Regions from separate parts of the Xenorhabdus bakwenae genome, predicted to be linked through region 2. Evidence: predicted binding sites of a transcription regulator. Region 2 holds the regulator's gene; the other holds the start of a gene.
The links. Region 2 encodes LexA, which represses DNA repair genes until DNA is damaged. Its sites were predicted from a motif close to TNCTGTATGTACATACAGNA; they were not measured.

Region 1: PXH59_RS08095 (DNA translocase FtsK 4TM domain-containing protein) is a predicted target of LexA. The motif match lies at 13,457-13,476, and genes of this name have one in related genera.

The regions. Positions count from the first base shown of each region.
Region 1 is NZ_CP119194.1:1,532,318-1,549,116, reverse strand. It holds gene macA (macrolide transporter subunit MacA) at 1-1,023, shown strand, start outside; gene macB (macrolide ABC transporter ATP-binding protein/permease MacB) at 1,026-2,981, shown strand; gene cspD (cold shock-like protein CspD) at 3,028-3,273, opposite strand; gene clpS (ATP-dependent Clp protease adapter ClpS) at 3,599-3,919, shown strand; gene clpA (ATP-dependent Clp protease ATP-binding subunit ClpA) at 3,952-6,237, shown strand; gene infA (translation initiation factor IF-1) at 6,385-6,606, opposite strand; gene aat (leucyl/phenylalanyl-tRNA--protein transferase) at 6,770-7,459, opposite strand; gene cydC (heme ABC transporter ATP-binding protein/permease CydC) at 7,468-9,228, opposite strand; gene cydD (heme ABC transporter permease/ATP-binding protein CydD) at 9,231-11,000, opposite strand; gene trxB (thioredoxin-disulfide reductase) at 11,103-12,062, opposite strand; gene lrp (leucine-responsive transcriptional regulator Lrp) at 12,913-13,407, shown strand; gene PXH59_RS08095 (DNA translocase FtsK 4TM domain-containing protein) at 13,540-16,799, shown strand, end outside.
Region 2 is NZ_CP119194.1:3,319,229-3,336,027, reverse strand. It holds gene PXH59_RS16595 (PDDEXK family nuclease) at 50-1,063, opposite strand; gene PXH59_RS16590 (DUF1266 domain-containing protein) at 1,135-2,286, opposite strand; gene zur (zinc uptake transcriptional repressor Zur) at 2,752-3,264, shown strand; gene lexA (transcriptional repressor LexA) at 3,413-4,030, opposite strand; gene PXH59_RS16575 (diacylglycerol kinase) at 4,150-4,521, opposite strand; gene plsB (glycerol-3-phosphate 1-O-acyltransferase PlsB) at 4,660-7,128, shown strand; gene ubiA (4-hydroxybenzoate octaprenyltransferase) at 7,163-8,017, opposite strand; gene ubiC (chorismate lyase) at 8,059-8,571, opposite strand; gene pgi (glucose-6-phosphate isomerase) at 8,756-10,402, opposite strand; gene lysC (lysine-sensitive aspartokinase 3) at 10,680-12,053, shown strand; gene iclR (glyoxylate bypass operon transcriptional repressor IclR) at 12,306-13,094, shown strand; gene aceK (bifunctional isocitrate dehydrogenase kinase/phosphatase) at 13,318-15,042, opposite strand; partial or broken gene aceA (isocitrate lyase) at 15,127-16,366, opposite strand; gene aceB (malate synthase A) at 16,493-16,799, opposite strand, start outside.

The sequences.
Region 1 (16,799 bases), 1.8 Mb from region 2:
ATAAAGGGAGATTTCGAAAGAAGTGTCTTAGCGGTGGGTAAATTGGATGCGGTCAGTAAAGTTGACGTAGGGGCTCAGGTTAGTGGTCAGTTGAAAGCGCTTTATGTGAAATTGGGGGATAAAGTTAAGCAAGGCCAATTATTGGCATTGATTGATCCACAAACAGCAAAAAACACTGTGGCTGAAATTCAGGAAACAGCAAAATCACTGGAGGCTAATCTCCGTGGCGCACAGGCTGAACTAAAACTTGCACAACTCAAAGTAAATCGCCTGAATCATTTGTTTAAATTACATTTAATTTCCCGGCAAGAATTGGACTCCAGCATAACAGATATGCAGTTTAAGGCCGCCAGAATTGACGATTTAGCGGCGCAAATTAAGCAAAATAAGGCCAAACTTGATACGGCAAAAACGAATTTGCAATATACCAGAATTACTGCCCCAATCGCGGGCATTGTGACAGATATCAAAACATTTCAGGGACAAACCGTGATTGCTGCACAGCAAGCACCGACTATCCTGACCCTCGCAAATCTTGATACTATGATTGTTAATGCAGAAATATCGGAGGCTGATGTCATCAATTTAGCGCCGGGACAGAAAGTCTCATTTACCATCTTAGGGGCACCAGGAAAGCTATTTCACAGCGTCCTGAAAGATACCTTGCCAACACCACAAGTTGAGAATAACGCCATTTTCTACTATGCCCGCTTTGAAGTACCTAATCCCGAACATATTCTGCGTTTGCAGATGACTGCGCAAGTAAAAATAGCGCTTCAAACTTTGCATAATGTATTGATGATCCCAATTTCAGCTTTGGAGATAGCTTCTCACCAATATACGTCTTCAACTCAGCATGTACTTTCTACGCAATATGAAGTGAGTGTTTTGCATAATGGCAAAGCAGAAAAACGTAAAATCACAATAGGAGCCTTTGATAACGTGAATGTTCAGGTGCTCTCTGGCTTGAAGGAAAACGAACGTGTGATCACCAGTCTCAGTGATAGTAGTGTAGAGGAGTAATAATGGATACATTACTGGAACTAAAAGGCGTTAGTCGTAATTATCCTGCTGGAGAAGGGCAACTCACTGTGCTGGATAATATTTCGTTATCGATACAAGCCGGAGAAATGGTGGCTATTGTCGGCGCTTCTGGTTCAGGTAAGTCTACTTTAATGAATATACTTGGCTGCTTGGATAAACCTAGCAGTGGAGAATATTGGGTCGCGGGAAGAAATATTGCTGATTTGGATAGTGATCAATTGGCTGAGTTACGCAGGGAGTATTTTGGGTTCATTTTTCAGCGCTACCATTTATTGACTCATTTAACCGCCGAGCAAAATGTTGAAATTCCGGCGATTTATTCCGGTGTTTCCAAAATACAACGTCGTGAGCGGGCTATTGAATTGCTAAAAAGCCTTGGATTGGAAAATCGGATTGATTATCGACCAAGCCAGCTTTCAGGAGGACAGCAACAACGGGTCAGTATTGCCAGAGCACTTATGAATGGCGGTCAGGTCATCCTTGCTGACGAACCGACCGGAGCATTAGATAGTACTTCCGGCCAGGAAATGATGGATATCTTGAAGAAACTCTGTCAACGAGGACATACGGTTGTTATTGTTACGCACGATCCTAATATTGCTGCACAGGTACAAAGGGTGATTGAAATTAAAGACGGGCGTATCATGAGTGAGGTACGCTCTTCTGAACGCCCCAAATTACCCCTCCCTTCTTCTGTAGAGACAAAAACGGTCAATGTAAAAACCTCTTCAGTGCAACAAATCTGGGGACGTTTTAATGAAGCGTTATTGATGGCATGGCGTGCCATGAATGTGAATAAGCTACGGACTCTGCTGACAATGCTTGGGATCATAATAGGCATTGCCTCTGTTGTAACGATCGTAGTGATTGGTGATGCGGCAAAATCGATGGTGTTATCACATATTAAATCTATCGCAACTAACTCTATATCAATTTATCCAGGAAAAGATTTTGGCAGTGATAACGCTTTGGATATGCAGGCACTGAAACTTACTGATATTCCAGCAATAAAATCTCAGCCCTATGTTCAGGCTGTTTCTCCCGAATTTATGAATGAGGGGCGTTTGCGTCAAGGCAATATGGATGCTAAAGCACAAATATCGGGGGTAGGAAGTGATTTTTTTCAGGTATATGCAATGAAATTTTCTCAAGGCATTCCTTTTACTTCAGACATGATTGAGCGTCAGTCTCAAGTGGTTATCATTGATGATAATACACGTAAGAAGTTCTTTCCTTACCAGGGTAATGTGGTAGGCAAAGAGTTACTGTTAATAAATATGCCCTTGACAGTGATAGGTGTCATTGCTAATGGGCAAAGTCTTTATAGCAGTAATACCTTACAAGTTTGGGTGCCTTACAGTACGATGAATAGCCGTTTAATGAATCAAAACTACTTGAATTCGATTGCTGTCAGGTTGAAAGATGACCATGCGTCCAATGAAGCCGAAGAAAAAATTAATCAATTGCTGATATTCCGTCATGGTAAAAAAGACTTTCACACTTATAACATGAATAAAACCATTAAAATAATGGATAAAACAACACGGACGATGCAAATATTTTTAACGTTAGTTGCGGTAATATCCTTGGTTGTCGGGGGAATTGGTGTCATGAATATCATGTTGGTATCAGTTACCGAGCGTACAAGGGAAATTGGTATTCGTATGGCAGTAGGGGCCAGAACCAGTGACATTATGCAGCAATTCCTTATTGAAGCTGTTTTGGTTTGTTTAATAGGGGGGATACTGGGGATTATTCTGTCATACAGCATTTCTTTTATGGTGCAATTGATGTTACCGAACTGGGATTTCGTTTATAACTTCACTGCATTTATCATTGCATTTGGTTGTTCAACGGCAATAGGGATAATCTTTGGTTTCCTGCCGGCAAAAAATGCAGCTCACCTCGATCCTATAGAAGCACTGGCAAGGGAATAAAATAGCACGCCACAAATAAGCTTATTGTCTATTTGTGGCGTGGAAATTACGAATTTATCGGGTCACTATTTTTTGATTTTGAACCATTTTCCAGAGGTACAATAAGGCTGGCATGGTTACCTTTGGGGCCTTGATGAACGCTAAAGTTCACTTTTTGCCCCGCTTTCAGCGTCCTATAACCATCCATCTGAATGGTTGAATAGTGAGCAAATATATCCTCGCCACCGCTGGCCGGGCAAATAAATCCAAAGCCCTTTGCATTATTGAACCATTTAACAGTACCTGTTTCCATACTTCTCTATCCCTCGTATCACGATTTCGGATTTAGGCGTCACTAAAAATTTTAAAATATGAACAAACGCCCAGACAGAAAGCGGTGTTCATAAAACATACTGTAGTGAAATTCATTACGTCGTCAAGCATATAAACAACGTCAGGTTGTCTCAAATGACTAAAGTTTGATATAGATAACGGTATCCGATTTTTAGGCAAAATCCTGCTCTGCTAATCAAGGAAGGGGTAAGCAGAGTGCTTTATGAAGTGATAAAATATATAGCAGTAGAATGAATGAGTTCGTACTAAAATCCAGCGGACAGTTAATACCCAGCGGAAGAATAATGACTGAGTTTTATAACGATTTGAAAGTTGAAGAATTTATTGAGGATGATGTAAAACAAAAACTACAACCACCATCAATGTATAAGGTTATTCTTAACAATGACGATTATACCCCTATGGAGTTTGTGGTTGACGTATTGCAAAAGTTCTTTTCTTATGATGTTGAACGAGCAACGCAACTAATGCTGGATGTCCATTATAAAGGAAAAGCAGTTTGCGGAATTTATACGGCAGAGGTCGCAGAAACTAAAGCTGCGCAAGTGAACATGTATGCTAAGGAGCACGAGCATCCATTACTTTGCACGCTGGAAAAGGTCTGATCTGGCTTATTGAAATTTAGGAGGAGGTGCTTATGCTCAATCAAGAACTGGAGCTTAGTCTCAATATTGCTTTTGCCAAAGCAAGGGATAACAGACATGAATTTATGACTGTAGAGCACCTGTTGCTGGCGTTGTTAAGTAACACATCAGCGCGAGAAGCACTGGAGGCTTGTAAAGTCGATTTGGCGATGTTACGCCAAGAATTAGAAAGTTTTATTGCACAAACCACCCCCTTGTTATCTGAAAACGATGACAGGGATACACAACCTACATTAAGTTTTCAGCGTGTTTTGCAACGTGCGGTATTTCATGTTCAATCTTCGGGGCGCTCGGAGGTTTCTGGGGCGAACGTCTTAGTTGCTATTTTTAGTGAACAGGAATCCCAGGCTGCTTATTTACTACGTAAGTACGACGTCAGTCGTTTGGATATTGTGAACTTTATCTCTCATGGAACGCGCAAAGATGAATCAGATAATGATGTTCACCACAGTATCAATCCAGTTCAGGAAGAGCCGGTAATTAGTGAAGATCGGTTGGAAAATTTCACGACTAATCTGAATCAATTGGCACAGAAAGGACAAATTGATCCGCTTGTCGGCCGTCAGAGTGAATTGGAGAGAACTATTCAGGTGCTCTGTCGTCGCCGCAAAAATAATTCTCTGCTTGTTGGCGAATCGGGTGTGGGTAAGACGGCCATTGCTGAGGGGCTTGCATGGTGTATTGTGCAAAAGAATGTTCCCGAAGTGATGCTGGATTGTACCATCTATTCTCTTGATATTGGCTCATTGTTGGCGGGAACAAAGTATCGCGGTGATTTTGAGAAGCGCTTCAAGTCTTTGTTAAAAACATTGGAACAGGACAGTAAAAGCATTCTCTTTATCGACGAAATCCATACTATTATTGGCGCAGGTGCCGCATCGGGTGGGCAGGTGGACGCAGCTAATCTCATTAAACCGCTGTTGTCCAGTGGGCGTATACGGGTAATTGGTTCAACGACGTACCACGAATTCAGCAATATTTTTGAAAAAGATCGGGCCTTGGCTCGTCGATTCCAAAAAATTGACATTCTTGAACCTTCTTCTGAAGAAACGGTACAAATTATCAATGGGCTGCGTGCTAAATATGAAGTACATCATGATGTTCGTTATACAGCGAAGGCCATCCGGGCAGCAGTCGAGTTATCTGTGAAGTATATTACCGATCGTCATTTACCGGATAAAGCCATTGATGTTATTGATGAGGCTGGTGCAAGGACCAGATTAGTGCCAGCTAGCCGCCGTAAGAAGACGATCAATGTTGCCGATATTGAGACTGTTGTTGCCCGCATAGCCCGTATTCCAGAAAAAACGGTGTCAGCCAGTGATAAAGATGTATTGAAGACACTGGATGAGCGTTTGAAAATGTTGGTCTTTGGTCAAGAAAAAGCGATTACTGCTTTGACGGAAGCCATTAGGATGAGCCGTGCTGGATTGGGGCAAGATCATAAGCCAGTAGGATCTTTCTTGTTTGCAGGGCCAACAGGAGTGGGGAAAACAGAAGTCACAGTTCAACTTGCCAAGGTTTTGAATGTCAAGTTATTGCGATTTGATATGTCAGAGTATATGGAACGTCATACTGTCAGTCGTTTAATCGGTGCTCCTCCGGGTTATGTTGGTTATGATCAGGGAGGATTATTGACCGATGCAATCATCAAGCATCCTCATTCTGTTTTGTTACTGGATGAGATTGAAAAAGCCCACCCTGATGTCTTTAACCTGCTGTTACAGGTGATGGACAATGGTACATTGACTGACAATAATGGCCGCAAGGCGGATTTCCGCAACGTTATTTTGGTGATGACAACCAATGCAGGGGTACGTGAAATACAGCGTAAATCCATTGGATTCACTGAACAGGATAATAGCCCGGATGGTATGGAAGAGATAAAACGGATTTTCACACCTGAATTCCGCAATCGTCTTGATAGCATCATTTGGTTTGATGCGCTCTCTCCTGAAGTTATTCAGCAAGTTGTTGATAAATTTATTGTCGAGTTACAAGCCCAATTGGATGAAAAAGGCGTCTCTTTGGAAGTCAGTGCAGCAGCCCGCCAATGGTTATGTGACAAAGGTTATGATAAGGCGATGGGAGCACGACCTATGGCCCGTGTCATTCAGGACAATCTCAAAAAACCACTGGCGAATGAGTTACTATTTGGCTCTTTGGTGCGTGGCGGCTCAGTCAAGATTAAACTTGATAAAGCTAAACAGATATTGGTATACGATTTTAAGCGTGCCCAAAAATCGAATAAAAAGAGATCAGAAGATGCTGTATTGTAACATGCTATATCGATATAAACGGAATAAGCACAAATAGTATCAGTGATAGAAACGGGTAACTGACTGGTGATAAAAAGTAAAAATTAGCAGCTACACCACAGGTGAATTTTGAAAAATACGATCACCTGTGGTGCTAGGATATCTTAATCAGCGGCTACGGAAAGTAATGCGTCCTTTTTCCGGATCATATGTAGTTAGCTCAACTGTAACCTTGTCTCCTGTCAGGATGCGGATATAGTTCTTGCGCATTTTTCCTGAGATATGAGCAGTGACAATGTGTCCGTTGTCTAATTCAACGCGAAACACAGTATTTGGCAGTGTTTCTAAAACAGTACCTTGCATTTCAAAATTAGTGTCTTCTTTGGCCATCTAATCCTCTAAATGTAACAACCATAGTTTTTAACCGGCAAGATAATGCCGAAAAACCATCACTATGTAAAGGAATGTCGTATTTTAAGCCATCATTTTACCTACGATACTATGATGGCTAGTGACATTCCCACCATGAACAGCATCTCTTTCTAAGAGATGATTATAAAACCAGCTTTTGTACAGACCAGCAGCCTGATTGCAATGACTGCTTTCTTAATTGATAAAGATACTGGAGAAACTTTTCTCTCGGAATATTTTTAGCGCCCAATGATTCTGTATGGTGATTTAACACCTGACAATCAAATAGTTGGCCGCCATGACGTAAAAAATGGTGATAGAATGCAACAAAAGCACACTTGGAAGCATTCTCCATTTTACTAAACATCGATTCACCACAAAATAGTGTACCGACACAAACGCCGTATAAACCACCCACAAGTTGATGGTCATGCCAGACTTCAATTGAATGGGCTAATCCTTCTTTATGTAAGGTTTGATAACCTTTTTGAACATCTGACCCAATCCAGGTGCCTTCTTGTCGTTGAGCGCAATGATATATCACTTCATCAAAAGCATAGTTTACCGTAATTTGGTAAGTATGTTTGTGAATAAATCGACGTAGTGTTCGGCCAATATGCAATTCTCCTGGAATTAACACGGCCCTGGGATCGGGAGACCACCATAAAGGCGGCTCATCAGGCGAATACCACGGAAAAATCCCCCCATGATACGCTACTCGTAAACGTTCTGCACTTAGATCTCCGCCAAATGCCAATAAACCATTAGGTTCAACCAGCGCATTAGTGGGATGGGGGAATTCATATGAGTTACCCAGTTGAGCTATCGACATCAGTTGCATCACCTTTGCTCAGGATAGCTCTGTAGCTGATAAAATTGTTGCCGCTGATAAAATTGATAGTAACGCCCTTGTTGAGCCAGCAGCGCATCATGCTTACCTTGCTCGATAATGCGTCCTTCATCCATAACGCAGATTCGATCCATGAATTGTAAGCCTGTGAGTCGATGGGTAACGATAATCAAGGTTTTGTGCTGGCAACTACGGTGTAGCAGCGCCAGAATTTGCTGTTCTGTATCGGCATCAAGCCCTTCAGTTGGCTCATCCAGCAACATTAAAGGGGCATTGTGCAACAATGCTCTGGCAATACCCAGGCGCCGTTGTTCTCCACCGGAAAGCTGACGTCCACCTTCTCCCATCCAACAGTTTAGCTTTTTATCAGTGTCTAACAAGTATCCTAAACCTACTTGTTGCAGTACGGTTGTTAATTCAGCGTCATCAGCACCTGGTTTTGCCAATAAGAGATTTTCACGCAAAGTATGACTAAAAACATGTATCCGCTGGGGAACGATAGACATCATTGAACGCAATGTTGACTCATCATAGTGGGCGATCGGGTGCTGATTGAGTTGAATCTCACCGCTATTGACATCCCAGGCCCGCGTCAATAATTGCAAAAGCGTGGATTTTCCGCACCCTGTCTTTCCCAGTAAAGCAAGATGTTCGCCGGATGTCAGGGATAGAGAGATATTTTTCAATACTGACTGTGGCTGGCCCGGGTAGGTGAAATCAACATTTTTTATTTCAAGGCTGAGATCGCTATTTGCTTGCGGTCCATGAGAAGGAAAGGTGACTTCCGGTTTTTGATTCATCAACTGAGAAACACGAGTCGCAGATGCAATGACTTGCCCCATGTGCTGGAATGCCACGGTGACTGGGCCAAGTGCTTCGAACGCAGCAAGGGTGCAAAATGTAAACAGTGCGATTAATGCGCCCGTCTGACTATTTTCTCCCACACCTGCCGCCGCTAGCCACAGTATCAGCGTCACTGTCATACCGGTGGAAAAAATCATGATAGCTTGTGAAAGGCCGGTTAAACCGGCTTGTTTTTGCTGGTTTTTCAACCAATCATTTTCAATCTCTGTCATGGATTGACGAAAGCGTTTGAGGGCACCAAACACACTTAATTCAGCTTGCCCCTGCAAGGCGCTGGTCAGTAATGTACGATATTGACCGCGTTGTTGAGTCATGTTTCTGCCATAAGGTTTTCCTGCATGGTAAAACACGTAAGGTAATACCAGCAGCAACCCTAACATAATACCGCCAATAGTATAGGCGAGGGTGAAATCAAGGAAGCTCAGGCCGAATGTCAGAACGAAAATGACGACGAAAGCAGCGAGAACAGGGGAAATAACTCGCAGATACAAATGATCCAGTGTTTCGACATCAGCAACAAGCCTATTTAGCAATTCACCTTGACGAAAACGAGCAATGCCTCCAGGAGAAAGAGGCAGTATTTTTTGAAACGCGAAAACACGTAAATGAGCTAATACCCGTAATGTTGCATCATGGCTGACAAGCCGCTCACCATAACGACCCGCAGTACGAAAAATGGCAGCACCGCGAACACCGGCAGCAGGCAGCATATAGTTAAACGTATATAACCCAGCGAACCCAGCCAGGGCTGTGCCGGCAAGGAACCAACCCGAGAGTGTTAGCAAGCCAATACTGGCTAGCAGCGTCACAATCGCCAATAGCATACCTAAACTGATGAGAAACCAATGGCGGCGATAGAGCGCGAGAAATGGAAGTAATACACGCATGATTAAAGCTCCACACTACGGTGAGATAACAAACGAGAAAATACACCCTGAGACCGGCTTAAAGTTTGATAATCACCTTGTTCTATAAGCAATCCATTTTCCATTACCCAAATCTGGTCATATGCCAGCGTTTCTTCTAGCAAGTGAGTAACCAGTAATGTGGTTTGTTGATGCGAGGCCTGATTTAAGGCCATCATCACACGCTGTTCGCTATGGGCATCAAGGCTGGCGGCGGGTTCATCCAATAGCAATAATTGGCAAGGATTTAACAATGCTCGCGCTAGCGCAATACGCTGGGCTTGTCCGACAGACAGACGAGCAGCATTGTCACCTATTACCGTATTAATACCATCTGGAAGGTCGTTAATAAACTCATTGACATAAGCCTGTTCCATCACATCATTGATTTGCTCTTGTGTTGCGTCATATTGACCAAGACGAATATTATCGAGCAGTGTCTGTTCTGGCAGGTGTGGGTTTTGCCCAACCCAACTTAAGCGTTCACGCCATTTGGTGAGGTTGAGTTCACGCAACTCAATGCCATTGATTTTCAAGGAACCATGATAAGGTAAAAATCCCAGCAATACATTGATTAATGAACTTTTTCCCGCCCCACTTTTTCCAACCAGAGCAATCCGTTGGCGCTTATCAATGGTAAAATTCAAAGGGCCAGCAAGACAATGTCCATCGTGGGACATAATTTCCAGTCCGTAGGCCTCAATGGTAACGGGTTCTTTATCTGATAGTATTTGCTCGCCACTCCTTGCGATCTGTTCTCCATCGCTGCTAAGTAAGGTGAAGAGAGATTCTGCCGCCCCTATTGCCTGGGCTTTGGCGTGATAAAACGTACCTAAATCGCGCAGTGGTTGAAAAAACTCGGGTGCGAGGATTAACGCGAGGAAACCTGCAAACAACGTAACACCTACGCCATAGCTACCAAAGTGCAATTCTCCCAAATAGGAAAAACCAAAATAAACAGCAACAACGGCAATAGAAATTGCGGCAAAAAATTCTAAAACCGCGGAAGATAAAAATGCCATGCGCAGAACTTCCATCGTTCTGCGGCGAAAACTTTCTGTTGACTCGGTGATTTGTTCAACTTCCGCTGCCCCTCGATGGAACAGGCGCAACGTTTCCAAACCCCGTAAACGATCGAGAAAATTACCGCTTAATCGGCTGAGAGCAACAAAATTGCGCCGATTAGCATCTGCGGCGCCTAAACCCACCAATGCCATAAATAGCGGAATCAATGGCGCGGTTACAAATAAAATCAATCCTGCGGCCCAATTAATTGGAAATACAGTAATCAGGATTAAGATAGGGATCATCGTAGCAAGAGCAATTTGAGGTAGATAGCGAGAGTAGAAATCCTGCATGTCTTCTATCTGCTCTAGGATAATGGTTGCCCAACTTCCGGCGGGTTTCCCCTTAACCCACAGTGGACCTAGTTGTTCAAGTTTATCCAGTACCATATTGCGAATATGTTGGCGTACAACTTTGCCACAAATAAATCCGACACGCTCCCGAACAGCATTGACAATCGCTCGTAATGCAAAAATAGCAGCCAACATTAGGAATTGGTCGATAAGGTTTTCACGGGGAACATTATCCATAATCAGGGCTTGCAGGATTGTCGCTAAGAGCCAGGCCTGAGAAATAATCAGCAATCCATTGATTAAGCCAAGGAACATTGATAAACGAAGCCACCGACGGGCAGGCGCAGTTTGCTGTTTCAGCCATCGAACCAGTTCAGATTGTCTTGTTTTGTCCATAAGATAAATTTCTGATTAGCGGGTGATGATACGGAATATCAAAACAAGCTGTATGTTACCTGTTAAAAAGCGCTACCGGAATAGCGCTTTGGGAAAGATAGATTATTTAGTTGCCAGCCCGTCAAGGAAACGTTCAGCATCCAGTGCAGCCATACAGCCCGTGCCTGCTGAGGTGATAGCTTGGCGATACACATGATCCATCACATCTCCAGCGGCAAAGATACCAGGAATAGAAGTCTGGGTGGCATTACCATGCAAGCCAGATTGGACTTTGATATAGCCGTTTTCCAGTTCCAGCTGGCCATCAAAGATGCCTGTGTTTGGACTATGGCCGATGGCGATGAAAACGCCGGTAACATCCAGTTCTTCGGTATTATCACTTTTCGTGTCGCGGATACGGATGCCAGTAACCCCCATATCGTCACCCAGAACTTCATCCAACGTACGATCAGTATGCAGAATAATGTTGCCGTTCTTCACTTTTTCCATCATACGGTCAATCAGGATTTTCTCTGAACGGAAAGTATCACGACGGTGAATCAAATGTACTTCAGAGGCAATGTTTGCCAAATACAGTGCTTCTTCAACGGCAGTATTGCCTCCACCGACTACAGCAACCTTTTGTTTGCGATAGAAAAATCCATCACATGTTGCACAGGCAGATACCCCACGACCTTTGAAAGCCTCCTCGGAAGGCAATCCGAGATAACGGGCAGATGCTCCTGTCGCGATGATTAAAGCATCACAGGTATATTCCTGATCATCACCCAATAAGCGGAATGGTCTGTTTGAGAAATCAACTTTCTGAATATGGTCAGAAATGATTTCTGTTTGAAATTTTTCGGCGTGTTGGAACATGCGCTCCATCAAGCCAGGGCCAGTCAGCCCTTCAGGATCTCCGGGCCAGTTCTCAACCTCAGTCGTGGTGGTCAATTGGCCGCCCTTTTCAACCCCGGTAATGAGGACGGGATTTAGATTAGCGCGGGCTGCATACACCGCAGCGGTATAGCCAGCAGGACCTGAGCCAAGAATGATAAGTTTACTGTGTTTGGCTGTGCTCATGAATACCTCATTTCCATTATCGCATATTGCAGATTTGGGGATTGTAGGAGAAATAATAAGTTAAAAAAAGCAATTATCAGATAAAATATTCATGTTATTAACGATTTTACCGATAGATAGTAACTATGATGTAATCGTATTGTAAGAGACGATTGTTTAACTTTCTGAATTGAACATCATTTATACATATGAGACATAAAACAAGCTATCGAAACGATTTACTGAAAATTTATTTGGCAGGTTGTTCTGATTTTTGTTCATTTACTTTGACAATCGGCTGTGCATTTGCGAAAACATCAGTGCAAGAGATAATTATCTCTCCTGCTAATCAATTGTTTCTATAAAATAGACAAACTAGGATGGGTGATTTTCTCATAGAATATAAAAATTGCCGTTAATTTGTTTCTGAAAAACTTAGTGTTTTGGGAGCTGGTATCTTAAGAAACCGTGTTCTGGGAAATGATGTTTCTGAGAGACAATGTTCTGGTAAATCGTGTCGTATTCCTAATGGATCCAAGTTGTCGTGCGGCGGCAAGGGAACAAACCCTCAAGCGCATAGAAACTAATATGAGTGATGAGTGGCTGATATATGAGTAACTGAGTGATTGGGGTGAGTGAGCACAGCTAACATAGCAGCAACTTGGAAGGCAAAAGGGATAATTAATCGAATTCTGGGAGATTATGGTCTGGGGAATCGTATTCTGGGAGATTGTTTCTAGAGTTGTAGTAGTTCTTAAACCTTGGTTGCAGATTGAGCGTTAACCTTTGAAGACATCTTTTCCAGCTCAACCGATTGAAAGAGATAGGGAAAATGTTTTAGGTGTAGGAATATTAAAGAGAGAGCAATAAGATGATAGATAATAAGAAGCGTCCAGGAAAAGATCTTGATCGTATAGATCGTAATATCCTTAACGAGTTGCAAAAAGATGGTCGTATTTCTAACGTGGAGTTATCCAAGAGAGTTGGTTTGTCACCCACACCTTGCTTGGAACGTGTGCGTCGTTTAGAGCGTCAGGGCTTTATCTCTGGCTATACGGCTTTGCTGAATCCTCATTATTTGGATGCATCATTGCTGGTATTTGTTGAAATTACGCTGAACCGGGGTGCAGCAGATGTATTTGAACAATTTAATACCGCTGTTCAGAAACTAGAAGAAATCCAAGAGTGTCATTTAGTTTCTGGTGATTTTGACTATTTGCTGAAAACACGCGTGCCAGATATGTCTGCATATCGTAAATTGCTCGGAGAAACTCTGTTACGTCTTCCTGGTGTTAATGACACCCGTACTTATGTTGTAATGGAAGAGGTGAAGCAGAGTAATCGTTTAGTGATTAAGACTCGCTAAACTTTCATCTAAAATGTACAGATGCAAAACAGGAAAAACTTAGGTACACTCCTGTTTATGCATACAGTTTCAACGCTGAGCTACCCTCAGCGTTGTTCCGTTTAATCAACAGAAAAACCTGGAGAGCCTTTCTTGAACCAGGAATATACAGAAGACAAACGTGTTAAATTAAAGAAGATAAGTAGTGGCCGCCGGTTTCTGGAAGCCGTTTTGTTGGTTATTGCTATCTGTGCTGTGTACTTGATGGTAGCGCTTATCAGCTTCAATCCATCTGATCCCAGTTGGTCACAGACGTCATGGCATGAACCCGTCCACAATTGGGGGGGCAGTGTTGGTGCCTGGTTATCTGACACGCTATTCTCGGCATTTGGTATTCTTGCCTATGCAGTCCCGCCCTTTATGTTGTTAGGTTGCTGGAATGCTTTCCGTCAGAAAGATAGGCAAGAGTACATTGATTTCTTCACACTTGCATTACGCGTTATTGGTGCTTTAGCCCTGATACTGACGTCATGTGGTTTGGCTGCCCTCAATATTGATGATTTAAATGACTTTGCTGCGGGCGGAGTCATTGGTAATTTATTCAGCAATGCGATTCTGCCCTGGTTTAGCACCCTGGGGGCAACATTGGCCCTGCTTGGTATTTGGATCGTTGGATTCACATTGTTTACAGGGTGGTCATGGCTTACGATTGCAGAAAAAATTGGTGCAGTTATTCTGGATTCACTGAGTTTTGTCGTCAATCGTGGCCGTAATCATGTTGAATATGACGAAAACAATTTAGAGAATACGTTAGGTTCTGAACTTTCAGCCAGTGAACAAAAACCCGCAGAGCAAGCAGATAAACCTGAAATCGTTAAATCTGCGGTTGCTACTGAAATGCCAGACGCAGATGAAGATGATGTATTATTGACAGCGCCAACATTAACCGAATTAGCTAATACAGATTCAGCGTTACAGCCTACAGCCGCTTCTCCAACCTCTCCAGCATTGGATCAATTTCAGGAACAGGAACAGGAACCGGTTCGCTATTCTTTTGAATTACCGGATGATGACCAATCAGATACCAATCCACAATCCGATGACTCTTCTCAGGCGATTTCAAATCTATCCACAAACAGTTCTGCTGACACAAATACGCATTCACAAGATGATGTAACAGAGACATTTACTCTTCCTGCAAATGATCATGTTCATTTGAAAAATACGGCAGCGGATATTGCGAGTTCTGCTATTGTGGTAAAGAATCCACAGATTAAACAAGGTATTGGACCTGAAATGCCACGCCCTAATCCGGTTAGGATCCCAACCCGTCGCGAATTGTATGGTATAAAAGTGCCTTCTCACCGCTTGGCAGAACACATGCAACGAAAAGAAGAAGAGAGGCTGAATGAGTTGGTTGCAGAAGCTAATGAACAGCGAATGGATGCCCAACAGCAAGACATGTTGCGTCAGCAATTCCTCTATCAGCAACGTGAGCGCTATGGTGTTGATTTTGAGGAAGGAAACAGAGAGTCAGCGTCTCGTGAAGCAAGTACGCTGATACATAAGCAACCAACGGCAGCTGATGAGTGTACGAAAAATAGCGCCGATCGCCAGATCATAGGCGAACAAATAGTAAACGAACAAATAGTAAACGAACAGCCGATAGACGTACAAAAAGCACAGGAAGAAGCGTTGCGGATAGCATTTAAGCAACAGCAACGTGAACGTTACCAAGTAAATCAACCTGCGCCTACTGAATCTGTACTTATGCCAACAGAGCCACTGAATCAACAAGCTCAGGAAAAAAATATAGCGACGGCGCTTGATTCTCACGAATCGAGAAATCAGCATATTTTTGCGCAGCAACCGCAGCAACCGCAGCAACCGCAGCAACCGCAGCAACCGCAGCAACCGCAGCAACCGCAGCAAGATAGCCTGTTCCATCCATTTTTGATGCGCAATGATCAGCCATTACCAAAGCCAACGACGCCGATGCCTTCTTTGGATCTTTTGGCAGAACCACCAGCGGAAGAAGAACCGGTTGATATGTTTGCGCTTGAGCAAACTTCTCGTTTAATTGAAGCGCGTTTGAATGATTATCGCGTTAAAGCGGATGTTGTTGGATTCTCTCCAGGGCCTGTTATCACACGATTTGAATTGGATTTAGCTCCTGGAGTGAAGGCTTCGCGTATTTCTAACTTATCACGCGACCTCGCGCGTTCGCTTTCAGCGGTAGCCGTCCGTATCGTGGAAGTTATTCCGGGACGACCTTATGTTGGTTTGGAATTACCCAATAAAAAACGCCAAACAGTTTATCTGCGGGAAGTTTTGGACTGTGAGAAATTCCGTGATAACCCATCACCGTTAACCATCGTCTTAGGAAAAGACATTGCAGGGCAGCCGGTTGTGGCTGATTTGGGTAAGATGCCTCACTTATTGGTAGCAGGAACGACGGGTTCGGGGAAATCGGTAGGGGTCAATGCGATGATCCTCAGCATTCTGTATAAAGCGAAACCAGAGGATGTTCGCTTTATTATGATTGACCCGAAAATGCTTGAGTTATCGGTTTACGAGGGCATTCCACATTTATTGACTGAAGTTGTCACCGATATGAAAGATGCAGCCAATGCATTGCGTTGGTGTGTAAATGAAATGGAGCGACGTTATAAGTTGATGTCAGCTTTGGGGGTGCGCAATATTGCGGGCTATAACGACAAGATCAAGCAAGCTGAAAATATGGGGCGACCGATCCCTGATCCGTTCTGGAAACCCGGTGACAGTATGGATACAACGCATCCTATGCTGAAAAAAGAGCCTTATATTGTTGTTATGGTTGATGAATTTGCCGACTTAATGATGACAGTCGGGAAAAAGGTGGAGGAATTAATTGCACGCTTGGCTCAGAAAGCACGGGCAGCAGGTATCCACTTAGTATTGGCAACTCAGCGCCCTTCTGTTGATATTATCACCGGACTGATTAAGGCAAATATTCCGACACGTATTGCATTTACAGTATCCAGTAAAATAGATTCCCGTACCATTCTTGATCAAGGTGGTGCAGAATCATTGCTTGGTATGGGGGATATGCTTTATTTGGCACCAAACTCTTCCATTCCTGTACGTGTTCATGGTGCATTCGTGCGCGATCAAGAAGTGCATGAAGTTGTGAATGACTGGAAAGCTCGTGGCCGCCCTCAATATATAGACAGTATTGTCAAAGGGGGAGAAGATGGTGAAGGCAGTATGGGATTTGATAGCGATGAAGAGCTAGATCCCCTGTTTGATCAAGCGGTTGAATTTGTGGTCGAAAAACGTCGTGTCTCTATTTCGGGCGTGCAACGTCAATTCCGGATTGGATATAACCGGGCAGCCCGGATTGTCGAACAAATGGAAGCACAACAGATAGTGAG
Region 2 (16,799 bases):
ACAAAGCAAAAAGGATCGCTTCAAACGCAACCAAAAATGAATGCTTGAATTAGCTCCATTCAAAATGTAATGACGAGAATTTCTCTTGAATTTCATCAATAAATCGATTTGTACTAGAAAGACTCCAATTTCTAGCGATGTAATACTCCCCACCTTGATAAGCAAACTCAGGCTCTAACTGAGTACGATACTTTTTGTATTTGTCTTCAGTTCCTTTAATTTCTTCATATTTTTTCAGCAACTGAAACGAACAAGTTTTATTATTTCGGAGATAGTGAAAACCAGACTCATCAATTAATTTATGATCCTCAAGTGCCTTAACTGTATAAAAACCAATATCTGACTTACGGAAACCTTGCTGGTAAAGAATTCCATTAACATACAGATTAAGTGATGAGTGATCTTTTTCATTGCTAACAACTCTCTTTTCCCGATTTTTATGGCGTACCTCTATCTGGTAATCTACCGCTTCGGGAAGAGGAATAATTTGCTCAACATTCAATAAAAGTTTTTCATTTACTCGAAAAGGTTGAAGACGAACACAAGTTATATCCATCCCTCTATCATTCATCCATAAAACCGATGTCGTAATCTCTTTAGAAAAACCAAAAGCAGCTAAAACGATACGCGTTTCTTTAGCAAAATCATTATGTTGAGGAAAATCCCAGGCTAGAAAATCCAACAGCGAACTTTCAGCATCAATATACTGTCCCGTTTGATTCAAAAATTCCCTGTAGGCACTAACAGCTTGCTCCCACGTTAAATTCGAAACCATAGCTGCGTACCGAATCGCCTGAAGTTCCATATGACCACCATCTTCATCTCGCTTAAGCTCTATGACGACGAGATTGGCAGACTTATCGATACCAAGTAAATCGAGGCTTCGCTTAGAGCCAACAAAATGACTATATTCTTCTGCAATCACTAATGTATCTGGACTAATAGCTCCAATTTGCGATCTTAAAAGACGCTGGATGTCTTGTCGTTCCTTCAGCTTCTCTGCCTCAAATGAAGTCATTTCAACTTCTGTTAACGTATCCTGTGTTAATTCATATATTGCCATGTTTGTACTTGTAGTATTTTTGTCGTTGTTCCTTTGTGTCATAGAGTATACATACCTATCCCTACAGGCTGTTAATGCAATACACGAATTTCGGTATGGTTATACTCCTCATCCATTACTTCGTCGTCAAATGAATCTTCCATTTGTTGATCGCGCAATATGGAATTGACCGCATCAGCAAAACCATCTTTCATATATTGTTCCATAAATATACCTTTCGGGTTTGGCCAGGGTAACTGAGCCATCGGCCAGTCACAGTGTTCCTTGTAAAGCCAAAACGCTTTCAAGCGCCCTTTCACTGTGTCAAAATCCCGATTCCAATAGGCATTACCTAACCGATAATTCGTATGGAATTCATCAAAGCTGCCAAAGATTTCATAAACATAATCGGCTGTTTTTAGTATATTTTTCCACGCTGTTTCTTCACTAATATAGCCCGCAGCAAAACAATTTCGGTTCAAAACAATCGCTCGCCAGAGATCAAATCCCCAAAGTAAAGCGGGTGGGCGTCCATTAATTGAGCGAGAACATTGCTGTACATATTCCTCTGGCTCTTCAATTAAACTGCCAAGTACCTTAAACATTTCTCCATCGGTAAAAACCGCATCAACCGCAAAACGCTCTGAGTGCATTCCCGCCCATAAATCATGCAATACTTTCCAATAGTCTTTTTCATCAAGTATTCCCCAATCTGTATAGACTTGAGATTGGTGAGGCTCTGCATCAGATAAGGGCAAGATACGGTATTGGTAATTATCACGAGAAACACGGCTTTTTAAAGGGTAATGTTCTAATGTTTCTGTCCAAAAACCATTGTAATAACAACTAACGATATGCAAACGCAATGCCTGACGTTTTTCTTCCGGCAAAACAGAATACTTTGCCTGTAAGTAATAACGTTTCTGTTCAGTAATAGGGAGATTTTTGATGCGTTGTAAACTATAAGTGGAGAAATAGATACCAAGTAAGCTCAAGCCAATCAAACTAGCCCAAAGTATGTATCCCTTTGAAGGTACGTTATTAGCATCAAGGATCAGTATCGTTATTCCGATCGATAATCCCCCTAACAAAAGTGTTGCAATCCAAAGAACACTAAAGCCAACTACCTGAACAGGCTTGAGAAATGTCACTCCCTTTTTTTCCTTGAGGATATTTTTGATTATCCTAAAACCATTAACAGGAAATCTTCTATTATTCGGGTGGTTTTGCAATAATTCTTTCATTTTTAATCCATTAATTAAGTAAGATGTATTTAGAATTTTTAATGTTGTAATTTTTTTCTTTCTTAAGTGAAACCATTAGAATAAACAGCCTTATATTATATATCATTATAAACCATCTCTAATATTAGTAATGGAGAATACTATTTTCAGTGTTAATTATGAAGAATTACATATTTAAAAAACATATAATTTTAATTCCCAATATAATTGGCGGATAAATTAACTTAAGCACCTGGATATTATCCAATATTTTCAGCTTTATTTTCTCCGTTTTTCAGCCCATTTTATTGTTCTTATTTACGGATTAACTTTATTTTCAAGTATCTCATCATGACAAGTGGGCCACTCGTCTTCACCGGTATGTTACACATCAGACGAGAATTGAACATCATAGAGATCCCACTCTCAGGTTAAAAAACATGATAATATTAAAGTCATTAGCATCGTGTCGGGGTGAGAGGTGTAATGAAAACTATCAATCAAAAAAAGTTACTGGCACAGGCTGAAACAATCTGCCTGTCAAGAGGGGTTCGTTTAACACCTCAACGCCTTGAAATTCTTCGCTTAATCACTGAACAACCTAGCGCGATAAGTGCCTATGATTTGCTGGATTTATTGCGTGAAGTCGAGCCACAAGCCAAGCCTCCAACAGTTTATCGTGGGTTGGAGTTTCTGCTGGAACAAGGTTTTATTCACAAAATAGAATCTACAAATAGCTATGTGCTTTGCCATCATTTTGAAGAGCCTTGCCATACTTCGGCAATGTTTATCTGTGAATTTTGTGGTTCAGTAACCGAAAAGGATGCAAAGGATATTGAATCAGCTATCCAACAGCTAGCACAAGGTACGGGATTTCACTTGCGAAATAGCGTGATAGAAGTGCATGGCATGTGTTCTTCCTGCCATGAGATTGAATCCTGTACAGAGCGTGATATATGCCAGCACAATCATTCGGTTGAAGAAAATAAAAAGAAATAAGAAAAGACACTTGAAGACAAATTGAGCAATGAGGCGATCATAACTAATATAATCATATATTTTCCCAGTGTCCGTTAAACTTAAGTTTAACGGACACTGGGAAAATGACCGCCCCAGAATGGCAAACTGCAATTATCCGCCTTTACAATCAGAACCAGTCCCCGCTACGAATAACGCCGACTGCCAATCCTTCAATAGTGAAATTCTGCTCGCTCAAATCAACAACAATGGGTTTAAATTCTGGATTCTCAGCAATCAGTTCAATTTTGTTTCCTGTTTGTTTGAAGCGTTTTACTGTGACTTCATCTTCAATGCGCGCCACAATGACTTGCCCATTATGAACATCTTGTGTTTTATGCACAGCCAGTAAATCTCCGTCCATAATCCCAATGTCTTTCATGGACATCCCTCTGACACGTAACAGAAAATCAGCACTTGGTTTGAATAATTCAGGATCAACCTTATAGTGACTTTCGATGTGTTCCTGAGCCAGCAGTGGTTCTCCAGCAGCAACACGACCGATCAGCGGCAATCCTGCTCCTCCATCATCCTCTTCAAGAAGCAAACGGATACCTCTGGATGCACCAGAGATAATCTCTATCACCCCTTTACGCGCCAAAGCCCTTAAATGCTCTTCTGCTGCGTTAGGTGAACGAAAACCAAGCCGCGCTGCAATTTCAGCACGTGTTGGTGGCATACCCGTCTGCGAAATATGGTCACGCACCAAGTCGTAGACTTGCTGCTGTCTGGCAGTTAATGCTTTCATTTCGCCCCCTGTTTGTTTATACAGTCAAACTGTGAGTATATACAGGTAAAGCCGAATTGGGAACCGGTCAACATGTAAAAGCAGCGAACTAACATAGTTTGCTGAAAAAATACGCTACCTCAACGCATAAAATGCGACCAAAAGATCATTCCCCAAATAAACAGCGCCAAAAGTATACTGAGCAATACCGCCGCAGACCCCATATCTTTCGCTCGACCTGATAATTCATGATATTCACTACCGATGCGATCCACGACTGACTCTATGGCACTATTGAGGATTTCGACAATGACCACCAGCATAACAGCGCCAATCAGAAGGAGTCTTTCAAGTAAGCCAAAATCTATAGAAAATGCAATGATGATCGCAAGTATGGCGGCCATTGTTTCCTGCCGAAATGCCGCTTCATTTTGCCATGCTGCCTTGATTCCTTTCGCCGAATACCCAGCCGCTTTAATGATGCGATTCAAACCTGTTGATTGATTTGCCATAAAAATTTTCTTTAATGAACTTATTAAATGTATGGTTATATAACTTTTAGCTCTTATTATTGTCTTATTTTCCACAGATCTCAAAACCCGTTTCTGGTATCCTTGCGATGCGTTGCTAACAAGAGGCTTAAAGCAGTTATGTCAGGCTGGCGTAAAATATATTATAAGTTATTGAATTTACCACTAAAATTTTTAGTAAAAAGTAAACTAATCCCTACGGATCCTATTGCGGAGCTGCGTCTTGATACGACTCGGCCTATTTTGTACATATTACCGTACCGCTCAAAAACAGACTTATTGACTCTGCGTCAACAATGTCTGGCGCAAGATCTGCCTGATCCGTTGAATCCTTTGGAAATTAGTGATACACAGCTGCCCAGTTGTGTCTTTATTGATAACGGTCCACGTGTGTTCCGTTGTTATGCACCAAAACATGAATCTGTGAAAATTTTCCATGCCTATCTGGACTTGCATCGTAATAATCCCGATCTGGATATCCAGATGGTGCCTGTTTCCGTCATGTTTGGCCGATCCCCTGGGCGCGAAGGGCAAGAAGGGCATACAACCCCACGATTACGCTTGCTAAATGGCGTGCAGAAGTTTTTTGCGATCTTATGGCTTGGACGGGATAGTTTTGTTCGTTTCTCCACTCCGGTGTCTTTACGCCGTATGGCCGACGAACATGGCACAGATAATATCATCGCCAATAAACTCGCCCGTGTGGCCCGGATGCACTATTCCCGCCAACGTCTTGCGGCTGTTGGACCTCGTTTGCCTGCCAGGCAGGATCTGTTCAACAAGTTACTGACATCAAAAGCAATAGAAAAAGCGATTGCTGATGAATCCCGTAGCAAGAAAATCTCTCCCGAAAAGGCAAAGCAGAATGCTATCAATATGCTGGAAGAGATTGCTGCGGATTTCTCCTATGAAACCGTACGCTTGACCGACCGGGTTTTAAGTTGGACCTGGAACCGTTTGTATCAGGGCATCAATGTCCATAACGCCGAACGAGTTCGCCAGTTGGCACAGGATGGTCATGAACTGGTTTATGTTCCCTGCCATCGCAGCCATATGGACTACCTTCTGCTCTCTTATGTGCTCTATCACCAAGGGCTGGTTCCACCACACATTGCTGCGGGTATTAACCTGAATTTCTGGCCTGCCGGGCCGATATTCCGTCGTCTTGGTGCGTTCTTTATCCGCCGTACATTTAAAGGCAATAAGCTCTATTCAACCCTCTTTCGTGAATATCTCGGTGAGTTGTTTACCCGCGGTTATTCGGTTGAATACTTTGTCGAAGGAGGACGCTCCCGTACTGGTCGTTTGCTTGATCCCAAAACGGGGACGCTTTCCATGACCCTGCAAGCCATGCTGCGGGGAGAATCTCGTCCCATCACGATTGTGCCGATCTATATCGGTTATGAATATGTGATGGAAGTGGCAACGTATGCCAAAGAGCTGCGCGGAGCCACCAAGGAAAAAGAAAGCTTTTTCCAGATGGTTCGAGGGTTGCGCAAATTACGTAATCTGGGACAAGGTTACGTAAATTTTGGTGAACCGATCCCGTTGATACAATACCTGAATCAGCATGTACCAGAGTGGCGTGACTCCATTGACCCGATAGAATCTCAGCGTCCAACATGGCTGACGCCAACAGTCAGTAAACTGGCTAACAATATTATGGTCAATATCAATAATGCTGCCGCAGCTAATGCTATCAATTTATGCACTACAGCACTGTTATCATCACGTCAGCGAGCACTTACACGCGAGCAACTTATTGAGCAGTTAGATTGCTATCTGCAATTACTGCGTAATGTGCCTTACACTAACGATATCACGGTGCCAAACCAAACCGCAGAAGAGTTGTTAGATCACGCTCTTATGATGAATAAGTTTGAGGTTGAGAAAGACGGCCTGGGCGATATTATTATCCTGCCACGTGAAAGCGCGGTACTGATGACTTATTATCGTAATAATATCCAGCACTTACTGATCCTGCCATCCCTGATTACCAGTATTATTATGCATCACCGCCGCATTAGTCGCAGTGAATTGCTCAGACAGGTAGCACTGATTTATCCGCTGATCAAGCAGGAACTTTTCATGCGTTACAGTAAGGAAACGCTCCCGGACGTCGTCAATACCTTGATTGATGAGCTGGCGCACCAATGCCTTATCTGCAACAAAGAGCAAGAAATGCTGGTGCTGAATCCTGCGCGTATTCGCCCACTGCAATTGCTGGCAGCAGGCATCAGGGAAACACTGCAACGTTATGCCATTACGCTCTCTTTGTTGAATGCCACCCCTGAAATCAGCCGTGGTGTACTGGAAAAAGAGAGCCGGATGCTGGCACAACGTCTGTCAGTGCTGCATGGCATCAATGCGCCAGAGTTCTTTGATAAGGCCGTTTTTGCTTGCTCGGTCAATACGTTGCGTGAAGAGGGTTATATTCAAGACAGCGGCGATATGATCACCACCAGTGCCCAGGAACTCTATCATGTATTGAGTGAGTTGATGTCACCTGAAATTCGCTTGACGATTGAAAGTGTCAGTATGCCACCAGAACAGAATGAGCCTATACAGATAGCACAAGATCAGCCATAACAAGAAATTAACGGGCGGTTTACCGCCCGTTATATTAGACATAGCTAAAAAAGATGCCGAGGAATAGAACTAAACCAACGTAGTTATTGTTCATAAATGACTGAAAACAGGCAGACCTTTCCCGATTTGTGAGCAGTTTCTGCTGATAAACGAATAATGCGGTTGCCAGCAATACCGTCCAATAATAGATTCCCCCCAGATTCACCATCCCGCCAACTAAAACCAAAATGCCCAGCATGATGAATTGCAGAATGCCAATGATCAGTTTATCAAAGCGCCCAAAAAGCACGGCGGTCGATTTCACGCCGATTTTCAGGTCATCGTCACGATCAACCATGGCATACTGTGTATCATAAATGACAGACCAAATGATATTAGCCAAAAATAACAGCCAGCATTCCAAAGGTAAGGATTCACTAACTGCGGCAAAGGCCATCGGAATTGACCAGCCGTAAGCCGCACCTAACACAACTTGTGGCAAGTGACTCACACGCTTGACAAAAGGGTAAACCCACGCCAGTGCCAGACCAACGACCGATAATGCAATCGTCATTTTATTCAGTGTCAGAACCAGTGCGAAAGAAATAAGTATCAGTGTGGCAAACAAGATGTTACTTTCTTTTTCGGTAATATCGCCACTGGGAAGAGGACGAGATTTTGTCCGTTCTACATACCCATCAAATTTTCTGTCTGCAAAATCATTAATGCAACATCCCGCAGCACGCATGAAAAACACACCGAGAGTAAAGACTAACCCTATGTGCCAATCTGGCATACCTTTTGCGGCGATCCACAATGCCCAATAGGTTGGCCATAATAGTAATAATGTGCCAATCGGTTTATCGATACGCATTAAACGACAATAAGCACGCCATTTATCCCGCGTCATACTGACCTTCAATCTATTTCTCCCTTTTAGTTCTGTTGATCTTAATTCTCTTTATATACAGGTGAATTCGGTAAAAAAACCTCTGTGAGCAGCAGTGGCTTGCCCGACAGCCTCAATAAAGAACGACGCGCCCAACGATCCCCCTGCCGGCCTATGTGAATATAATCCCGCGTTAAATTATGACCACTAAAAAGATAACGTCCAAGTGGAACCGTGCCGACATCCACCAATTTTCTATCTGGGCCAGTGAGTGTTTCCTCAGGGATCACTGTGCGCCCCAAAAGCCACGGGATGTTATCTCCATACAAGACAATTTCACGTAACCAATATTTTCCACTTACAGGTAAGTGCTCACTTTCATCATTTAACTCTGCCAGAGTAATAAAATCTTCCCGGAAAGGTGCAACCGATACCTGCTGACAATGTTGTTCAAAGCGACGTGTCATTGAGCCGACTTCCATCAGCCAATCTAAAACAGATTCAGGCAGAGGGGCAGTCTCATTTGATGATAACCAGTGGATGGGGGTTGAATTTAATATTGTGTCATCTGCCATATCATTTTCCCATTGCGGGGAAGAGCAATTTCCCCGACAGCACAACGAATGGGGAGTGAGGATATCATGTTGCAGACCAATAAAATTAAAAGTTGATAACAAATTATGTAAATCACAAAAAAAACTCACCTTAACAACAGTTGTTATTAAGGTGAGAAAAGATTAGATAATATGGAAGCTCAGATTAACGCCACACTTTGAATTGGTTAATCAGGCCATTTGTAGAGCTGTCATGGCTAGTTACAGCGTCTGCATCGTGCAGTTCAGGCAAAATACGGTTCGCCAATTGTTTGCCCAATTCTACGCCCCATTGGTCAAATGAGAAGATATTCAAAATGGCGCCTTGAACAAAGATCTTATGTTCATACATAGCAATTAATGCCCCCAAACTGAATGGGGTAATTTCACGTAATAAAATAGAGTTGGTCGGACGATTACCTTCAAACACTTTGAATGGCACAACATTCGCCACGTCTTCGACATTTTTTCCTGCTTGTGCAAATTCAGCTTCCACCTGAGCCTGTGTTTTACCAAATGCCAATGCTTCAGTTTGTGCAAAGAAGTTAGAGAGCAGTTTACTGTGGTGATCACTCACTGGATTATGGCTAATTGCTGGCGCAATAAAATCACACGGGATCAATTTAGTTCCCTGATGGATAAGCTGGTAGAACGCATGTTGACCATTGGTGCCAGGCTCGCCCCAGATAATTGGCCCTGTCTGGTAATTCACCGGATTGCCATCACGATCGATGTACTTACCATTTGATTCCATATTGCCTTGTTGAAAATAGGCAGCAAAACGGTGCAGGTATTGGTCGTAAGGCAGAATCGCTTCAGTTTCTGCCCCAAAGAAATTGTTGTACCAGATGCCGATCAGTGCCAGCAAAACAGGAATGTTCTGCTCGAAGGCGGTTTGCTGAAAGTGTTTATCCATAGCATGAGCGCCACTCAACAGCTGTTCAAAATTTTCATAACCAATGGAAATCGCAATAGATAAACCAATTGCAGACCAGAGCGAATAACGCCCCCCTACCCAATCCCAGAACTCAAACATGTTTTGGGGATCGATACCAAATTTTCTCACTTCTTGTTCATTGGTGGATAATGCCGCAAAATGTTTTGCGACATGCGCTTCATCAGCGGCACTTTGCAGGAACCAATGGCGGGCAGAATGTGCATTGGTCATGGTTTCTTGCGTAGTAAACGTCTTGGAAGCAATCAAGAACAAGGTGGTTTCTGGATCCAAGTTTTTGAGCGTTTCAACAATGTGGGTTCCATCAACATTAGAAACAAAGTGCATATTCAAGTGATTTTTATACGCTTTCAGTGCTTCAGTCACCATATAAGGACCAAGATCAGAACCACCAATACCAATATTGACAACATCTGTAATGGTTTTGCCTGTATAGCCTTTCCACTCACCACTAATGATGCGTTCACTGAATGATTTCATTTTCGCCAGCACCGCATTGACTTGCGGCATCACATCTTCCCCATCCACCATAATCGGGGTATTACTCCGGTTACGTAGGGCAATATGCAGCACCGCACGATCTTCAGTACGATTGATTTTCTCACCAGAGAACATACTGCGAATTGCACTGGCTAAATCGATTTCTTGTGCCAATGCTTGTAATTTCTCCAGTGTTTCCGTCGTAATGCGGTTTTTGGAATAATCCACCAGAATATGCTGATCAAATGTCGCAGAAAATGCCGTAAATCGTTTTTTATCCTGTTCAAACAGATCCCGCAAATGCACATTTTTCATTTGCTCAAAATGCTGCTGCAATGCTTTCCAGGCTTCGGTCTGGCTAGGGTTGATGCTTTTCATGAATAATGCTCTCTATCAACTGTCAATAAATAATAGGAATGCACAGATTGTAACGGCTTAATTCTGTGATTGATCTCCTTTTCCTTGTAATTACTGATATTGGTCAAAATAGCTCATGATTTCCAGTCTTAATTGTTGAGATAGGCAAAAACGATAATTTCCTTTCCATCATGAAAATTATTTATGCTTTATTGTCAAATATTGACTCCGTACGCCTAACCCGATATTTCTAACAGCCTATTCTCTGAACTATTCTCCAAACAAAGGGTTATCATCCATGTGTGCTGTTTCATCTCCTAACTCGCAGTATGTAGTAGCAAAATTTGGTGGTACTAGTGTGGCAGATTTTGATGCCATGAATAATTGCGCCGACATTATCCTGGCAAACACAAATATCCGGGTGGTCGTTCTGTCAGCTTCTGCTGGCGTAACTAATTTGCTGGTTGCATTGGCGGCTGGTTGCGGGAGTGACAAACGGGAGAGCTGCCTGAAACAGATCCGTGACATTCAATATGCCATTATTGGCCGCTTGAATGAAGCCGATGTGATCCGTGGGGAAATTGATCGTCTGCTGGAAAATATTGAGATGCTGTCAGAAGCCGCATCGCTCGCCACATCAGCAGCACTGACGGATGAATTGGTTAGCCACGGTGAAGTGATGTCTACCTTATTGTTTGTAGAGTTGCTACGTCAACGCAATATGGGTGCTGAATGGTTTGATATCCGTCGGATCATGCGAACCAATGATAACTTTGGGCGGGCAGAGCCAGATATACGCCAGATCCATACTTTGGCAATGAGGTACCTTCATCCTCGCCTGAACAATACAATCGTCATCACTCAGGGGTTTATTGGCAGAGAAGAAAAAGGGCGGACAACTACGCTGGGACGAGGCGGCAGTGATTATACCGCAGCCTTACTGGGTGAAGCACTTGGTTTACAGCGTGTTGATATCTGGACAGATGTTCCCGGCATCTACACAACCGATCCCCGTATTGTTCCTACCGCTAAACGCATCAATAAAATTGCCTTTGATGAAGCGGCAGAAATGGCAACATTTGGTGCCAAAATCCTCCATCCGGCCACATTACTACCGGCTGTTCGCTGTGGCATTCCGGTATTTGTCGGCTCCAGCAAAGATCCACAAGCAGGCGGTACGGTGGTTTGTGATAAAACAGAAAATTCCCCGCTGTTTCGTGCATTGGCCTTGCGCCGTAAACAGACTTTACTGACATTACATAGCCTGAAAATGCTGCATGCCAGGGGCTTTCTGGCAGAAGTTTTTACCCTACTGTCACGCCATAATATTTCGGTGGATTTGATTACTACATCAGAAGTCAGCATCGCCCTGACACTGGATACTAAAGGTTCCACCAGCACTAATGGCAATCTGCTGACCAATGCATTACTCACTGAACTTTCTAAATTGTGCCATGTGGAAGTCGAGGAAGATATGGCATTAGTAGCAATTATCGGTAATGAACTTTCACGAGCAAAAGGATTGGGAAAAGGAATTTTTGGCGTGTTGGAACCCTTTAATATTCGCATGATTAGCTGTGGTGCAAGCAGCCATAATGTTTGTCTGCTCGTTCCGGGTAACGATGCAAAACAAGTCATTCAGACATTGCATCAGAGTTTGTTTGAAGGATGACAAAATAAAGTCAAACATCGAGCCAGAAAAACCCGCATGAAACGCGGGTTTTCTTGATCTTGCAAAGAGGATTAATTAATCAAACCACAACACATCGGATGTGTTTTTCCCCTCTTTATCATTCATAATAAGAAAACGAAAATAAATTCCATTTTTTGTCCATCGCAGCTATCGTTGCAGCAAGCAGACGATTATTCAGAGGGAATCTTATGAGCACAGCCGTTGCCAGCAAACGCACAAAAAAAAACGAAAATGATGACAAATAGTGCCGCTGCAAGCGGTCAGGTTCAGTCTTTAAGCCGAGGACTGACACTTTTGGAATACATTTCCGATTCGCCTATTGGTGTTGCTTTGACTGATCTGGCGATACAAGCCGGTCTGCCCAACTCTACGACCCACCGTCTTTTGACCACCTTGCAGCAACATGGTTTTGTTCGCCAAATAGGTGATCTAGGGTTATGGGTGATCGCTTCCCATGCTTTTGTCGTTGGGAGTAGTTTCTTACAAAGCCGTAATCTGATGGTGCTGGTTCATCCGATATTGCGTCAGTTAATGGAAGACTCCGGTGAAACCGTCAACCTTGCTATCCTTAATCTGGACGAATATGAAGCCGTGATTGTTGATCAAGTGCAATGCAATGCGCTGATGAGAATGTCTGCTCCCATTGGTGGCAATCTACCGATGCACGCTTCCGGCGCTGGAAAAGCCCTGCTGTCTACCCTCTCTGAACAAAAACGCTTCCAATTGCTGCATAAAAAAGGAATGCACGCTTATACCCAGCATACCTGTACCACCGCCGCAGCATTAACAGAAAATCTCGAGCAGATCCGCAAGCAGGGCTTTTCATTTGATGATGAAGAACATGCGTTAGGGTTACGCTGTATTGCTGCCTGTATCTATGATGAGCATCATGAAGCCTTTGCCGCTATTTCCATCTCCGGCCCAGTATCACGTATCTCTGATGATCGAGTGACTGAACTTGGCGCTCTTGTCATGCGGGCAGCAAAGGCAATTAGCCGGGAATACGGTGGCATTAAGTAATTTTCGCCAAAAAATAACCAGGCCTCATCATGCCGCGAATTATGTCAAGTTATTGAAACACCTGCGGTCGTTTTTAACAGCTAACCTAATATCACGGCTTATACTCGATAAACTTCAAGTTGCAATCTGCAAGATGACGCGAGGCCTTATATTTCCCCGTTGAGCGGGGAGATATAACACGCATCTTGAAGTTGGATTGGTATATCTTTCTTATTTGGTTTATTTAAGTACGTTGACTAAATCGCTGTCTACTGCGATACGCAAAAACATCTTCTATATATCCGTTTGTAATACGCTCTTGCAATGCCCGCCAGTAATCTGATTTAAACAGATCACTGTGACTTTCTTCAAAATAACGTCGAATACGTTTGTCAGTACATAAAAAATGCCGAAACTCTTCTGGAAAAACATCGTTAACAGCAACACTAAACCAAGGTTCGCTCGCTAATTCATCTTCTGGGTAGCGTGGCGGAGGAATATCCCGAAAATTCACTTCGGCCATATAACAGATTTCATCATAATCGTAGAAAATCACCCTTCCGTGGCGTGTAACACCAAAATTTTTAAACAACATATCACCTGGGAAAATATTTGCCGCAGCCAGTTGCTTAATGGCATTTCCGTATTCCTCAATCACATCCTTCAATTGCTCCTCATCATTGATCTGTTCCATATAAATATTTAACGGCATCATTTTACGCTCCATATAAAGATGCTTTATCAAGAGCTTATCGCCTAAATCCTCTAACTTTTTTGGTATCTCTTTTTGCAATTCCTCCATTAACTCAGGGCTAATATGGCGTTTATCAATCACAAAGTTTTCGAATTCCTGAGTATCAGCCATTCTTCCAACACGATCATGCTCTTTTACCAGACGATAGCACTCCTGAACACGCTCTTGAGAAACCTCTTTCTGTGGTGCAAATTTGTCTTTAATCACTTTAAATACACGATCAAATGACGGGAAAGTGAAAACCAGCATGACCATGCCCTTCACACCCGGTGCAATTGTGAACTGTTCCTGAGTGGAATTAATGAATGTCAGATATTCACGGTAGTATTCTGTTTTACCGTGCTTTTGACAGCCTATCGCCATGTAGAGTTCTGCTGTGGATTTCGTCGGAAGAATTTCACGCAACCACTCAACTAAAGCGGCGGGCAAGGGCGCGTAAACCATAAAATAGGAACGGGCAAAACCAAAAACAATGCTGGCATCATCGTAGTGGGTCAGACAGGTATCAACAAAAATTCCCCCCGATTCATTGTGATGAATCGGTAACAAAAAGGGATAAACAATCGCCCCCATCCTGATCTTTCCTACCAACCAGGCTGCCTTGTTGCGGTAAAACAATTCATTCGCAATCTGGAATGTGGCGTGTAATAAATCAGATTGGGAGAATGTATTCTGTAAATATTGCGTGACATAACTAATATCCCGATCCAAATTCTCCCATTTAAGGCGTAATGGCAAATCATTTAAGATGGTTCGCAACGTTGCTGCAAGATTATCATTAGGAAAAAAATCCCGGGATAATGGGCGAGAAATATGACGAAAACGGGAAGAGGGTTGGGAAGAAAAGATATAGAGGTTTTCTGGTTTCAAGTTGCGATGTTTAAAAAAGCGACAGTAAACCGAATTAAAAAAACTTTCGGCAATTTCAAAACGCGGATAATCAGGCAGTAAACGGGTATAAACCGCTTTAACTTCAGCAATGTAATCTTCATCATATTGTAATGAAGTGTGAATGCGCTTCAATTGCTCCACCACCAATCCAACATGATGATCATACAAGTTAATTCTCTTTTTCATGGCCTGCTGTACAGCCGGCCAGTCGGCCTGTTCAAAACGTTGCTGTGCCCCAGAAGTGACCTCCAGAAATCGACCATATTGCGCATCAAATCCCTGCAAAATGGTTTGTGCAATTAAATGTGCGAGATCTATTTCCATATTTAGCCACCTTACTCGGCACGTAAAGGGGTATCCCTTTTGGGAATTCCCCCACAGTTTATTATCCCAATCAGTATAATGAACTTAGAATTGCTGTTCTTCTGTCGAACCGGTTAATGCTGTAACAGAAGCCCCTTCTCCCTGAATAATCGTGGTCACTTTGTCAAAATATCCCGTTCCCACTTCCTGCTGATGTGAGGAGAATGTATAACCACGGTCAAGGGCAGCAAATTCTTGTTCCTGAACTTTTTCAACATAATGTTTCATTCCTTCACCACGTGCATAATCGTAGGCCAAATCAAACATGTTGAACCACATGCTATGTATGCCCGCAAGTGTGATGAACTGGAATTTATATCCCATAGCAGATAACTGCTCTTGAAAACTGGAAATCGTTTTATCATCCAGATTCTTTTTCCAATTGAAAGAAGGCGAGCAGTTATAAGCTAACAACTTGCCAGGATATTTAGCATGGATGGCTTTAGCAAAATAACGAGCTGCTTCAATATCCGGTGTAGAGGTTTCGCACCAGACAACATCGGCGTAAGGGGCATAAGCTAACCCACGGCTGATAGCTTGTTCAATACCAGCGTGAGTACAATAGAAGCCTTCACAGGTTCGCTTGCCCGTAATGAACGCTTTGTCATAAGGATCACAATCTGAGGTCAGCAAATCTGCTGCATCTGCATCGGTGCGTGCGATTAATAAGGTGGGTACACCGGAGACATCCGCTGCCAACCGTGCAGCTACCAGCTTCTGAATGGCCTCTTGAGTCGGAACCAAGACTTTGCCGCCCATGTGTCCACATTTTTTCACTGCTGCAAGTTGATCTTCAAAATGCACAGCCGCAGCACCCGCCTCGATCATCGCTTTCATCAGTTCAAATGCGTTCAGTACCCCGCCAAACCCCGCTTCCGCATCTGCAACAATCGGCAGGAAATAGTCAATATATTCTTGACTATCTGGATTGATACCATTTGACCATTGGATCTGATCTGCACGACGGAAGCTATTATTAATACGTTTGATTACATTAGGAACAGAATCAACAGGATACAATGATTGATCGGGATACATGCTCGCTGCGGTATTTGCATCTGCCGCCACTTGCCAACCGGAAAGATAAACCGCCTCAATACCAGCTTTAGCTTGCTGAAGTGCCTGCCCGCCTGTCAGCGCCCCAAGCGCATTCACATAGCCTTTTTTTCGAGTTACCCTTCAGCAAGTTCCACAACTTTTTCGCCCCCAGTTGCGCTAAAGTATGCTCAGGATTAATCGAACCCCGCAATTTGACGACATCTTCAGCACTATATGGACGAGTGATACCTTTCCAACGCGGTTGTTGCCATTCTTGTTCTAATTGAGCGATTTGTTGTTTCCGGGATATGGTCATGATGTTCTACTTCCTATGCTTAATTAATCGGATATTTTTGCCATTATTGTCTTTAAGCTAATCTAATAACTGATAACCAGGTAATGTTAGGAAATCAATTAAGTTGTCCTGAGTGGTAATTCTTTCCATTAAATCAGAAGCTTCCATGAATCGCCCTTGATTAAAGTGCGGCTCCCCAACTTCCTGTTTAATCACATCTAATTCTTCTTTCAACATTTCTCTGAACAGTTCTTTTGTCACTTTTTTACCATTAGAGAGTGATTTTTCATGGCGAATCCATTGCCAAATAGACGTTCGGGAAATCTCTGCCGTAGCCGCGTCTTCCATCAAACCGTAAATCGGTACACATCCATTCCCCGAAATC